4 regions of the Bacillus cereus group sp. N8 genome follow, and region 4 is predicted to be linked to each of the others. Evidence: riboswitches for the same ligand, from Rfam matches in the RefSeq annotation. Region 4 holds a riboswitch; each other region holds the start of a gene.

Region 1 (3,173 bases), on a different contig from region 4:
TTCCCCACTGCAAAAGCAATACGCCATCCGGCCATATTAAAAGTTTTTGATAATGTGTAAATTTCAATTCCTGTATCTTTGGCGCCGTCTGCTTGCAAGAAACTAACTGGTTTTTGACCATCAAATCCAATAGCACCGTAAGCAAAATCGTGAACAACTAATATATTATGTTTATTAGCAAAATGAATGGTTTCATCAAAGAAATCTTTTGATGCAGTAGCACCAGTAGGATTGTTTGGATAGTTTAAAAACATTAACTTTGCTTGTTTCGCAATAGAGTCATCAATTTTTGTATAATCCGGTAAAAAGTTATTTTCTGCAATAAGCGGTATTGTTTCAAATTGTGCTTTTGCTAAAGCAACTCCGGATAAATAATCTGGATAGCCTGGATCTGGAACGAGAATAGTATCACCAGGGTTTGTAAAACAAATTGGTAATTCTACTAATCCAGCTTTTCCACCAAACAAAATAGCAACTTCCGTTTTTGGATTTACTACTACACCATATTCACGTTGATAGAATGTTGCCACGGCTTCTTTTAAACTTTCATGTCCGCGAAATGGCGGATATTTATGATGAATAGTCTTTTCTGCAGCATCTTGTAAAGCTTTTACGATATGCTGCGGTGTTGGTTGATCTGGATTACCTTGACCTAGATTAATAACATCGTGACCAGCTGCAACGACTTTGTTAACTTTTGCAACAAGTGAAGCGAAAAATTGTGTTGGCAATGATGTTACTATCTCAGAAGGTTGAAATAATTTCATACTTTCCACCTCTTTTGAAAGTTGTTACAATTCTAGTGACAAATGATATAATCTTTCCAGTATTTTGTAAAGAAAAAAATTAAGAATGGGGCTGACAAAATGAAAGTCGCATGTATTCAAATGGATATTGTCTTTGGAGATGTAGAAAAAAATATTGAGAATGCTAAAAATAAAATAAGTGAAGCGATGAAGGAAAGGCCAGATGTTATCGTCTTACCAGAACTATGGACAACAGGATATGATCTAACGAGACTTTCTGAAATTGCAGATAGGGATGGAGTAGAAACGAAAGAAAAGTTGAAAGAATGGTCGAAACAATATGGTGTACATATTGTTGGTGGTTCCATAGCGAAGCAAACAGAGCAAGGTGTTACAAATACAATGTATGTTGTAACTAATAAAGGTCAGCTAGTCAATGAATATAGTAAAGTGCATTTATTTCAGCTTATGGATGAACATAAATATTTAATCGCTGGAAATAGTACAGGCGAATTTAAGTTAGATGATGTCGACTGCGCTGGCACCATTTGTTATGATATTCGTTTTCCAGAGTGGATGCGCGTTCATACTGCTAAAGGTGCAAAAGTTTTATTTGTTGTAGCAGAATGGCCATTAGTTCGTTTAGCGCATTGGCGCTTGCTATTGCAAGCAAGAGCAGTTGAAAATCAGTGTTATGTTGTTGCATGTAATAGGGCAGGAAAGGATCCGAATAATGAGTTTGCAGGTCATTCTCTAATTGTAGATCCTTGGGGTGAAGTTGTAGTAGAGGCAAATGAAGAGGAATCCATTTTATTTGGAGAAATTACATTCGAGAAGATTAAAGAGGTACGTAAAGGAATTCCAGTTTTTGCAGATCGACGTCCAGAATTATACAAATAAAATGTTGACAAGTGATTTTTATTCTTGGTATAGTCTTCAACATAAAGTTAAAAATTCTAAAAAATTATACAACTCTTATCAAGAGCAGGTGGAGGGATTTGGCCCGATGAAGCCCAGCAACCGACCGTAATACCATTGTGAAATGGGGCGTTTATGACGCCAAAAGGCACGGTGCTAATTCCAACAGAAGGTTTACTTTCTGGCAGATAAGAGGGGAGAAGATAAACTTCAAACCTCTTTCTTTGTGGAAAGGGGTTTTTCTATTTTAGAAAAACCTCTGAATGAAAAGGAGGAGAAGACGATGGGATATTATTCATTAACTGAAACAACAGCTATACAATATGCGAAGGAACACGGTTATTTTGAAAAGAAAGCAAATGTAGTTTGTCATGAAATTGGAGATGGAAATTTAAATTACGTGTTCAAATTAGATGATGGAGAGAAGTCTATTATAATAAAACAAGCACTGCCATATGCGAAAGTCGTTGGTGAGAGCTGGCCACTGTCTATAAAAAGAGCGACGATTGAAAGTAAAGCATTACAAATTTTCGCGAAGTATGTGCCGGAATATGTGCCGGTAGTGTACAGTCATGATGAAGAGTTAGCAATAACAGTCATAGAAGACTTATCAAGGCTAACAATTACAAGAAAAGGATTAATAGATGGAGAAGGATATCCACTTTTATCCCAACATATTGGTCGTTTTCTAGCACATGTGTTGTTTTATACTTCAGATTTCGGTTTACAGTCAGAAGAGAAAAGGGTACTAGAAGGTACATTTGTAAACCCAGACCTTAGCAAAATTACAGAAGATTTAGTGTTTACAGATCCGTTTAGTCATTATGATACAAATGATTATGAACCAGAGTTACAACTAGTGGTTGATGAACTATGGAGTGATAAAACTTTAAAATTAAAAGTAGCACAGTATAAGTATAAGTTTTTGACGAGAAAAGAGGCTCTCATACACGGAGATTTACATACTGGTAGTATATTTTCATCACCTTCTGAAACGAAAGTAATTGATCCAGAGTTTGCAACGTACGGTCCATTTGGATTTGATATCGGTCAATTTGTTGCAAATTTATTATTAAATGCTTTATCAAGAGAAGAAGAGCAGAGAAATATACTATTTTTCCATATAGAGAAGACATGGAGTTATTTTGTAGAAGCTTTTACGAGGTTATGGATTGGAGAAGGGGTAGAAGCATATACGAAAGAAAAACAATGGTTACCAATTATTTTGCAAAATATCTTTACTGATGCCGTCGGGTTTGCCGGATGTGAACTGATTCGTAGAACAATTGGCTTAGCTCATGTAGCTGATTTAGATGAAATAGCAAATAAAGAAAAAAGAATTCAAGCTAAGAAGCAAGCTCTATACTTAGGAAAAGAACTAATAAAATATGAATCTAAGAGTGCTGATATTCAACTCTTCCGAACACTATTTCAACAGACAGTTTCTGGAGGGGTAAAAGCATGAGTACAATTGTTACTGTTCCGAGATCTGTAAGTTGGAAAGGCGAT
Region 2 (3,173 bases), on a different contig from region 4:
CACGTGAAATTGTTATCGTTGCTGTGTTAGCGGCGATTGCAGCAGTTAGCCGGGTACCATTTTCGATATTACCGAGTGTACAACCGACTTCCTTTGTCATTATCGTTTCTGCAATTGTTTTTGGAAGTGAAACTGGCTTTATGATCGGGGCAACGGCGGCCATTGTATCTAATATTTTTTTAGGACAAGGTCCGTGGACGCCGTGGCAAATGTTCTCTTGGGGTATGATCGGATTTATAGCGGGATTACTCCGAAATACATTTTTGATGAAAAAACTGTGGGGGAGACTGTTGTACGGATTCGTCGTTGGATTTTTATTTGGCTGGATTATGAATTTCTGGGGTCTTCTCGGTTTTATACAGGAAGCAACTTGGGAAACAGTTATTGCTTACTATGTCGCAAGTTTTTCTTTCGATCTTAGTCACGCGATATCGAATGTTATTTTCCTGCTGTTATTTAGTACGTCATGGATTACGATCCTCACAAGATTTAAAAAGAAATACGGTATATTAGATGAGCATAACGTGACATAGAAAAGCATACTCATATAAGGTAGGGTCGCGACTTACATATTCGTTTGCCTCTTTCATGCTTCTTACATATTGTAAGGAGCATTTTTTTATTGTCAAAAAATAGATCCAATATAAGTCGGCTATTATATAAAAATATTTGTATAATATTAGGTGAGAATTATTTTCAAAGAGGAGGTGTATAGTTAATGAAGTTAGTTATTCCGAAGCAACATGGTGCATGGGCTATGCTTGTTATACCATTTCTATTAAGTGTCATACTTGGGAACCCTACTTTCTATCATATCCCACTGTTTTTAGCGTGGTTCTTTATCTATTTAGCTACGTATCCATTTCTTATGTACATAAGGAAAAGACGAAACAAAGAGTTTCTACACGCTACAATTGTTTATTCTATCATTGCATTCGTATTTGGGATGATTTCTTTATTATATGAATGGCGAATTCTTTTATTCGCAGTATTAATGATTCCATTGTTTATTGTAAATATGTATTACGCTCGTCAAAAAAATGAACGAGCATTACTAAATGATATTTGTGCGATTATAGTGTTTTGTATAGGTGGTTTAATAAGTTATTATTTTTCAATGAAGCAAATCGATAAAACCGCAGTATTCATTGCGCTTATTTCATTTTTGTATTTTTTAGGAAGTACGTTTTATGTGAAAACAATGATTCGTGAGAAAAATAATCCGAAGTATCGTCTCATATCTTGGGGGTATCATATTGTATTGACGGTAATTGTATTTGCTATCAATCCATGGTGTTCTCTTATATTCGTACCAAGTGTCATTCGAGCAATTATATTGTATGGTAAAAAAATTTCTATATTAAAAGTAGGGGTTTTAGAAATTGTTAATTCTGTATATTTTTTAATCATAACGGCAATAATAATGAAGTATGCCATTTGAAAAAACTTCCCATCTATTGATGGGAAGTTTTCAATCTTTTTCTAAAATGTGAACGGTATAATCACATCTTTGCAATGCTTGCTCTACGGCGTAAAGGGATTGTTCAATACGTGCGCGATTAAAATCTTTTTCAACTGTTTGTAGTGCTTCTTCTAAACAATGTTTTGCTTCTTTTAATGATTGAAAAGAATCTTGTACATATCCGCGGGCGTTTTGATACATTTCATAGTCCTCCTTTTTTACTCATATACATGTAGTATGAACACTGAGGAGAAAAATATAATTTGTTATATTTATTTGACAATTAAAATGAAATTACGTATAGTTTATTATAAAGTGAATATTTTCTTATCCAGAGAGGTGGAGGGACTGGCCCGATGAAACCCAGCAACCGCGATGCAGGTGCTAATTCCAGCAGAACATTTTTGTTCTGGGAGATAAGACGAAGATATACGTAACTTCTTCTTATCGGAGAGGTTTTTTTGTTGCAAAAAAACCGATTACGAAAACATATAATAAGAAGAAAGGGGTTGCGAAGTACTGTGACACTCGAAAAATACGTAAAACTGCGTAGTACAGTTTATGAATATATGATAGAGCAAGATAAGCCAATATCATTGTTAGATATTCAAGAACATATCGTTTCGCATCATGAAGGAAAATTCACGAAAAAAATGTTACATCAATTTTATTTATCAAGACTATTAGATGAACTCAAACTGGATGGGAAAATTACTTTAGCTGATGATGAATATCGCTATGCTGAAAAAGGGGTATTTTATAAAGCGGGAAAAGGGAGCTAGGCTCTCTTTTTTTTTGAAGTATGTAGTGTAAAAGACTGCTAAAGCAGCCTGATACAAGGGAATGGTGTTGAGTGTGTAGTGTCAAAGATTGAATGTGCCTGAAAGAGGCACTTCATTATCGGCTGCAAATAAAAGAGACACCTTCGCCGAATAGGTGTCAGTCGTTTTGTCACGTAGACTCGCTACTTGACAGTAATTAGAATAACATGTGGGGTTTTTGAAGTCAAAAGGGAATTAAAGGAAGAGGTGATAGGATGTACGCTTACTTATTAAAAGATATAACGAAATGGATTCCAAAGTACATTATAGATAAAGGTTATGAATATTATGAAGAGGGACATGTAGAAGATGTTGAAATACAAGACAAGAAAGTATTTGCTTTCGTTACTGGAAATGCAGGAAACTATGAAGTAATTATTGACCTTACTGATTTTACAAAAAGCAGCTGCGAGTGTCCGAATGAAAATTATTGTAAGCATATGGCGGCAGTTGTGTATGATATTCAAGATGCTGGTGAGAGTACAGTTAAAGAACAACTGAAAGGTTTAGAAAAAGAAGAATTACTAACAGTACTAAATCGTTTGTTACAAAGTTCAAAAAATGTCCAAATCGTAGAGACGATGTTAAAGAAAGGGAAGATTTAACTGTAGAGGGGAGTTGCTTTGTAGTGAACGTACTAATTATATACGCTCACCCTAGTCCTTCAAGCTTTAACGCAGCGATTTTAGAGCATGTGCAAAAAGGACTTGGGGAAACAAATCATTCTGTTACGCTACTTGATTTATATAAAGAACAATTTGATCCAGTGCTTGTATTTAATGAAGAGAAAAAAAGACGGGATTTACTATATGAAGAAGAGACGAAGCGATATAGAGAATTAGTGAAAGCGGCGGATACTCTTCTTTTCATATATCCGATATGGTGGTGGG
Region 3 (3,173 bases), on a different contig from region 4:
ATCTTGTGCTTGCCTCCCTTCGATTTGATACTCTTATCTTAACTATTTTTTCTTTTTTTCATAACGAGCTTAAGAACCGTTTTTAACTCAGACTTAAGACTGAGTTAAATTCAGCCTTTTGTAAAAACAGAAGGTAGGATAGGATAATTCCCTCTTTTATCACACATAAAAAGCCGTACAGAGAATATTCTCTGTACGGCTTCTGTTACTACGAATAACATCCATATTTAATCATGCTGTTTTATGATACTCTTTTTTTTCCGCCACTTTAGAAAATCTCGGGAAACCAATTAATATAGAAATGATTCCACATACTCCAACTAAGATCGGATAAAATGCATATGGTAACAATTCAACCGGAGATAACGCAGCAAATCCTGCCGCAGTTAACATTTGAGCACCATATGGGATTAACCCTTGTATACAGCAAGAGAAAAGATCTAGTACACTCGCTGATTTACGTGGATCAATTTCATATTGATCCGCAATGTTCTTCGCAAGAGGACCCGTAAAAATAATCGAAATCGTATTATTCGCTGTACACATATTCGTCATACTCACTAAACCAGCAATACCGAACTCTGCTCCTTTTTTCGAACGAATATTACGCGTTAAAAGATTCATTAAATATTGAATACCACCATTATATTGGATCAGTTCAACCATACCACCGATTAATATAGCAAGTAATACTAGCTCCATCATACTGCCCATGCCAGTCGTTACACTTTTAAAGAAACTTTCTAACGTGTAACTTCCATCTATAAGCCCTATAACACCTGATAATACAGTTCCACCAGTTAACACAATAAGTACATTCCAACCAAGTAACGCCGTAATAAGTACTCCTGCATACGGTAAAATCTTTATCCAGTCGAAACTATGGGCTTTAACTTGTGTATCACTTCCTAAAGTAATTATTACTAATAGTACAATTGTAATAATAGCAGCTGGCAATACAATTAAAAAGTTCGTTTTAAACTTATCTTTCATTTCTGTTCCTTGTGAACGAACAGCAGCAATTGTTGTATCTGAAATAAATGATAAATTATCACCAAACATCGCTCCGCCCACAACAGTAGCCATCGCAAGTGCAATTGAGATATCAGTTTGCCCACTAATCCCTACAGCAATTGGTGCTAGTGCTGCAATTGTTCCCATTGAAGTTCCCATCGCTAATGAAATAAATGCCCCTATAACAAAAATTCCAGCAACGATAAATCCTGGTGGCAAAATAGATAACGCTAAATTAACAGTTGAATCAACTCCGCCCATTCCTTTTGCTGTTTCAGAAAACGCCCCTGCAAGTACAAAAATTAATACCATAATCATAATATCCGGATTTCCTGCACCTTTAGCAAATCGTTCTACTTTCGCATTAAAGCTTTCTTTACGATTCATCACTAAAGCGACCCCTACAGCAATTGAAATTGCTACAAGTATCGGCAATTTATAGAAATCACCTGTAATAATTCCAGAACCAATAAATAGCGCCAAAAATATCCCAAGTGGTAATAAAGCCAAACCATTTCCTCTCGTTTCTTTCAAAGTACCATCTCTCCCTAGTTTCAACCTTTTTCTAATGAATAACAAAAGACCTCTTCCAATGAGAAGAGGTCTTATACATCTATAAGAAACGCTCTTCTCATCTTTCAAGCACATGCTTGCTGGATTTGGCACAGCACTCTGAAATCGAGTCCGCTGCCGAGGCATCGTAGGGCCAGTCCCTCCGCCTCTCTTTATAAGAAGGTTTCATATTTATTTTTTAATAATAATTTCTTCCCTAACTTTACTCGCTTACAAAACAAAAGTCAATTATTTTTTGTATAGATTTTTTTGGTAATTATGCAAAAATTTGAATACAACAATCATTTTAACTTTTCGATTTCTTTATCTAATATTGAAATCCAAGAAAATTCTTCATTTTTTATCGTTGCTACAATCCATTTTGTTATACGCCATGCTAATTCATATTCTTCCTTAGTAACATCACCTATATTATAGGCATCCTCTAACTCATCTTCATCCAATACATAAATCTCACCGCTCGGTAACAATACTACATCTAAGTATAAATCATCAAAATAAGGCAAACCACGATCGTCAATTTTAAATTCTTTCGTCACATCGATATAATATTGCACTAATTGTTTTTGATTGTCTAACATAGCTGTAATTGCAAAGTTTTTGTCGCTTATAAAATATTGCATCCATGTATACCCATCACCTGCAATGCAAATCTCTTTACTATTGTATTCTTTATAACTAGGCTCTCTCACCTTTTTTATATCCAATATTCCTAACATACCTGCTTCAACTCGTTTTACTGTGTATGTCTTCTCTATTAATCGCTTCCACGTAGAACCATCACCGTACTTACGTTTCATAACTTTCGCTCCTCTTCTACATACAGAAAAGCTCTCACATAATATGTGAGAGCTTTTCAAATCATAATTAAGCCGCTTGACCCTTTTCAGATATCTCTTTTAAATAGGCTTGTCCTTTTTCAGCGTCATATTGACCTTCCCACTTAGACATAACTACAGCCGCTAAAGAGTTACCTACAACGTTAACTGCCGTACGGGCCATATCTAGAATACGGTCAATACCTGCAATAAACGCTAAACCTTCAGCTGGAATACCTACTGTACCAAGTGTTGCTAATAATACAACGAATGATACGCCCGGTACACCCGCGATACCTTTTGATGTAACCATTAATACAAGTAATAACGTAATTTGTTGTGTAATGGATAATTCAATACCGTACATTTGCGCTAAGAAAATTGCCGCAATTGCTTGATATAACGTTGATCCATCTAAGTTAAATGAATAACCTGTTGGAATAACGAAAGATGTAATTGCTTTCGGGCAACCGAATTTCTCCATTTTCTCCATAATTTTCGGTAAAACCGTTTCTGAACTTGCTGTAGAATACGCTAAGATCAGCTCGTCTTTTAAAATTTTAAAGAATTGGAAAATGTTAATACCGAATATTTTCGCTGTAAGTCCTAATACGACCACAACGAAGAATATCATTGCTCCGTATACTACAATGAGTAATTTCCCTAATGGAATTAATGAAGCTAATCCGAATGTAGAAACTGTAACACCAATTAATGCGAATACACCAAATGGCGCAAACTTCATAACTTGGTTCGTTACATAAAACA
Region 4 (3,173 bases):
AATACAATTCCAACCCGATGAACTCTCTGAAAAGTTACTGTATCAAATGGAACATGAATTTGGAGTAAAGCCCAAAAATAATCTTCAATTTATGCATAATAAGGGAGATATTAGTCTCGTGTATACAAGTCGTTATTTTCAGCCTAATAGCGATTCGTTCGGAGAAAACAATGTTTTTATTGGACCGAGTATTATAAAGCGCAAAACAAATGCAAAGTTTCCACTTGAATTGCTTTCAAAAAAGAAAGTTATTTATATTTCAATGGGAACACTTCTTGAAGGGCTCGAACCATTTTTTAATACTTGTATTGATGCTTTTTCAAATTTCGAAGGGATTGTAGTAATGGCGATCGGTGATAGAAATGATATTTCAAAAATTAAGCAAGCGCCAGACAACTTTATTATAGCCCCTTACGTACCTCAATCAGAAATATTAAGTGAAGCAGATGTTTTTATTACACATGGTGGAATGAATAGTGTGCACGATGCAATTTATTACAATGTCCCATTTGTGATAATACCGCATGATAAAGATCAACCTATGATAGCGCAAAGATTAACTGAGCTTGAGGCAGCACATAGATTATTGAAAGAGCATGTTAATGTGCAAACTTTAAAAGAGGCGGTAACAGACGTTCTTTCAAATAAAAAGTATAGACATGGCATTCGAAAACTGAATGAAAGTTTTTTAGAGTGTGGTGGTTCCAAAAGAGCCATTGCAGTTATTGATGCTCTTTTAAATAAATAGTTCGGACAATATAAAAGCATAGAGGATCCACCTTTATGCTTTTATATTATTATCCAGCAAATTGTACAGCAGTATTTGCATGTAAAAAAGCAGTATCAAAAACAGGAACAGTAAGGTCATTTTGGGAAATAAGCAATGGTATTTCAGTACAGCCTAGTAATATACCTTCCGCACCGTTTTGAATTAATGAATTGGTAATTTGTATTAGTTTCTCTCTTGAAGTTTCTGAAATAATGCCTCTACTTAATTCGTTTAATATGACGTGATGGATAAAAGTTCTTTCTTCGTCATTTGGGATAATTGTCTCAATGTTATATTTTGCTAGTCGTGATGTATAGAAATCTTGTTCCATCGTTTGTTTTGTTCCTAATAGTCCGATACGTTTTATATTCTGTTCTACCATTTCTTTAGCACTTACATCACCGATATGAAGAAGTGGGATTGATATTGCTTGTTCTACTTCCTCAGCAAATAAATGGACCGTATTTGAACACATTAGTAAACATTCCGCCCCGGACTTTTCAACCTTTTTAGCAACTGTGACTAATTCGTTTTTCACTTCTTCATATTGATGGTTTTGTAATAAAGTAGTTACTTCTCCAAAATCCATACTATATAAAACTAGCTTCGCATTTTGATCGTATTGAGAGATTGTTAGAGTATTAATATGTTTATAGTATAGTGATGTAGATTCCCAGCTTAACCCACCAATTAAACCAATTACTTTCATCATACATTCCCCCCTGTAACAATTTTGAATTTATTATTTCATAATTCCGATAAGAATACAATGATTTAAATGCACTATTTAATAAAAAATAAAAATAATTAGAAAAGTGTTGAAATTTATCTTTCTTAGTGCCATAATACGAATTATAAATTAATACTTATCCAGAGAGGTAGAGGGAACGGCCCTATGAAGCCTCAGCAACCCCTATGTAATTACATAGGAAGGTGCTAATTCCGCAGAGGACATTATGTGTCTTTTGAAAGATAAGGGGATTCTTGTACGTGAAAGAAAATGACCTCTTATTTAAGAGGTCATTTTTTGTTGTATAGAAAGGAAGTGTCGATGCATAATTTATTTTCAAAAGAAATATAGAGTATTAAAAGTTGAATAATACGAGAGGGGAATTGTAATGAACAAATTAACGACAAAGCTAGTAGTAGCTATTGGAATTGGAGCAGCTTTATACGGGGTATTAGGGCTTTGGGGATTTTCTATCGCACCGAATACATTTATTAAACCCGCATTGGCTATTTTAACAGTTTTTGGAGCGTTATTTGGCCCGGTAGCAGGACTTTTAATAGGACTCATCGGTCATACCGTTACAGATACGATCGCTGGTTGGGGTATTTGGTGGGGATGGGTTATTAGTTCAGGTATTATTGGTTTTGCAATGGGACTCATACAAAAAAGAGTTGGTTTTAGTGTAAAACATGGAACGTATAATAACCGTGATATTTCTTATTTTGCAATTGCAGGGTTAATTGGTATTGTCATTGCTATTATATTTGCTGGGGCATTCGATATTATTGTGATGGGAGAACCGTTTGACAAAATAGTTATACAAGTACTAGGCGCAACAATTGCAGACGTTATCGTATTTTTAGTTCTTGGCTTACCAATCACGATCGGCTTAGCGAAATCAAATAAGAAACATACACATTTAAAAATTGAAAAGTAGGGATGAATACATGCAACCAATTATTTCTTTTGAACAATTTACCTTTCAATATAGGCATGCCACGCAGCCTACTTTAAAAAATATTACATTTCAAATATATCCTGGGGAAAAGGTACTTATCGCTGGACGAAGTGGTTCAGGTAAGTCAACATTAGCGCATTGTATAAATGGGCTAATCCCATTTTCTTACGAAGGGATAAGTACCGGTAACATTTTAATAGCTGGAAAGGACCCGAGAAAAGGTAGTGTTTTTGAGCAGAGTAAACACGTAGGGACAATATTACAAGATCAAGATTCACAATTTATAGGTCTTACTGTCGAAGAGGATGTAGCATTTGCATTAGAAAACGATTGTGTAAATCAAATAGAAATGAGAAAGATTGTTACGGATTCTTTAAACAAGGTAAGCATGCAGGACTTTCATACACAAAGTCCACATGAATTATCAGGAGGTCAAAAACAGACAGTCTCTCTTGCAGGTCTGCTAACGACAAATGCAGATATATTATTATTTGATGAACCGTTAGCTAATTTGGATCCTGCATGTAGTTTGAATACAATAGAACTCATTAAAAATATACATGAGAAATATAATAAAACAATTGTAATTATTGAACATCGAATAGAAGAAATTTTAAACCTTGATTTAGATAAAATTATTTTAATAGACGAGGGGGAAGTTATTGCCATTGGTTCACCGGATAGTATTTTAAATTCTAATATATTACCAAATATCG

What was found. A riboswitch is a leader RNA that binds a small molecule or an ion and turns the genes downstream of it on or off. The one in region 4 is predicted to bind S-adenosylmethionine.
Positions count from the first base shown of each region.
Region 1: it holds a riboswitch for S-adenosylmethionine, as region 4 does, so the genes downstream of both, mtnK (S-methyl-5-thioribose kinase) here and JDS80_RS23240 (ECF-type riboflavin transporter substrate-binding protein) in region 4, are expected to answer to the same signal.
Region 2: it holds a riboswitch for S-adenosylmethionine, as region 4 does, so the genes downstream of both, JDS80_RS06360 (hypothetical protein) here and JDS80_RS23240 (ECF-type riboflavin transporter substrate-binding protein) in region 4, are expected to answer to the same signal.
Region 3: it holds a riboswitch for S-adenosylmethionine, as region 4 does, so the genes downstream of both, JDS80_RS06080 (Na+/H+ antiporter NhaC family protein) here and JDS80_RS23240 (ECF-type riboflavin transporter substrate-binding protein) in region 4, are expected to answer to the same signal.

Region 1 covers NZ_JAEHBK010000001.1:449,193-452,365, forward strand. The annotation lists gene JDS80_RS02450 (pyridoxal phosphate-dependent aminotransferase) at 1-767, opposite strand, end outside; gene JDS80_RS02455 (carbon-nitrogen family hydrolase) at 867-1,646, shown strand; SAM riboswitch class I at 1,719-1,859, shown strand; gene mtnK (S-methyl-5-thioribose kinase) at 1,948-3,129, shown strand; gene mtnA (S-methyl-5-thioribose-1-phosphate isomerase) at 3,126-3,173, shown strand, end outside.
Region 2 covers NZ_JAEHBK010000003.1:8,768-11,940, reverse strand. The annotation lists gene JDS80_RS06375 (ECF transporter S component) at 1-533, shown strand, start outside; gene JDS80_RS06370 (YwiC-like family protein) at 719-1,441, shown strand; gene JDS80_RS06365 (hypothetical protein) at 1,472-1,663, opposite strand; SAM riboswitch class I at 1,787-1,885, shown strand; gene JDS80_RS06360 (hypothetical protein) at 1,924-2,244, shown strand; gene JDS80_RS06355 (SWIM zinc finger family protein) at 2,499-2,888, shown strand; gene JDS80_RS06350 (NAD(P)H-dependent oxidoreductase) at 2,912-3,173, shown strand, end outside.
Region 3 covers NZ_JAEHBK010000002.1:384,799-387,971, forward strand. The annotation lists gene JDS80_RS06075 (lmo0954 family membrane protein) at 1-2, opposite strand, end outside; gene JDS80_RS06080 (Na+/H+ antiporter NhaC family protein) at 232-1,548, opposite strand; SAM riboswitch class I at 1,643-1,748, opposite strand; gene JDS80_RS06085 (ribonuclease FAU-1 family protein) at 1,869-2,387, opposite strand; gene gltP (glutamate/aspartate:proton symporter GltP) at 2,455-3,173, opposite strand, start outside.
Region 4 covers NZ_JAEHBK010000022.1:31,782-34,954, forward strand. The annotation lists gene JDS80_RS23230 (macrolide family glycosyltransferase) at 1-748, shown strand, start outside; gene JDS80_RS23235 (aspartate/glutamate racemase family protein) at 798-1,481, opposite strand; SAM riboswitch class I at 1,633-1,748, shown strand; gene JDS80_RS23240 (ECF-type riboflavin transporter substrate-binding protein) at 1,888-2,436, shown strand; gene JDS80_RS23245 (ABC transporter ATP-binding protein) at 2,447-3,173, shown strand, end outside.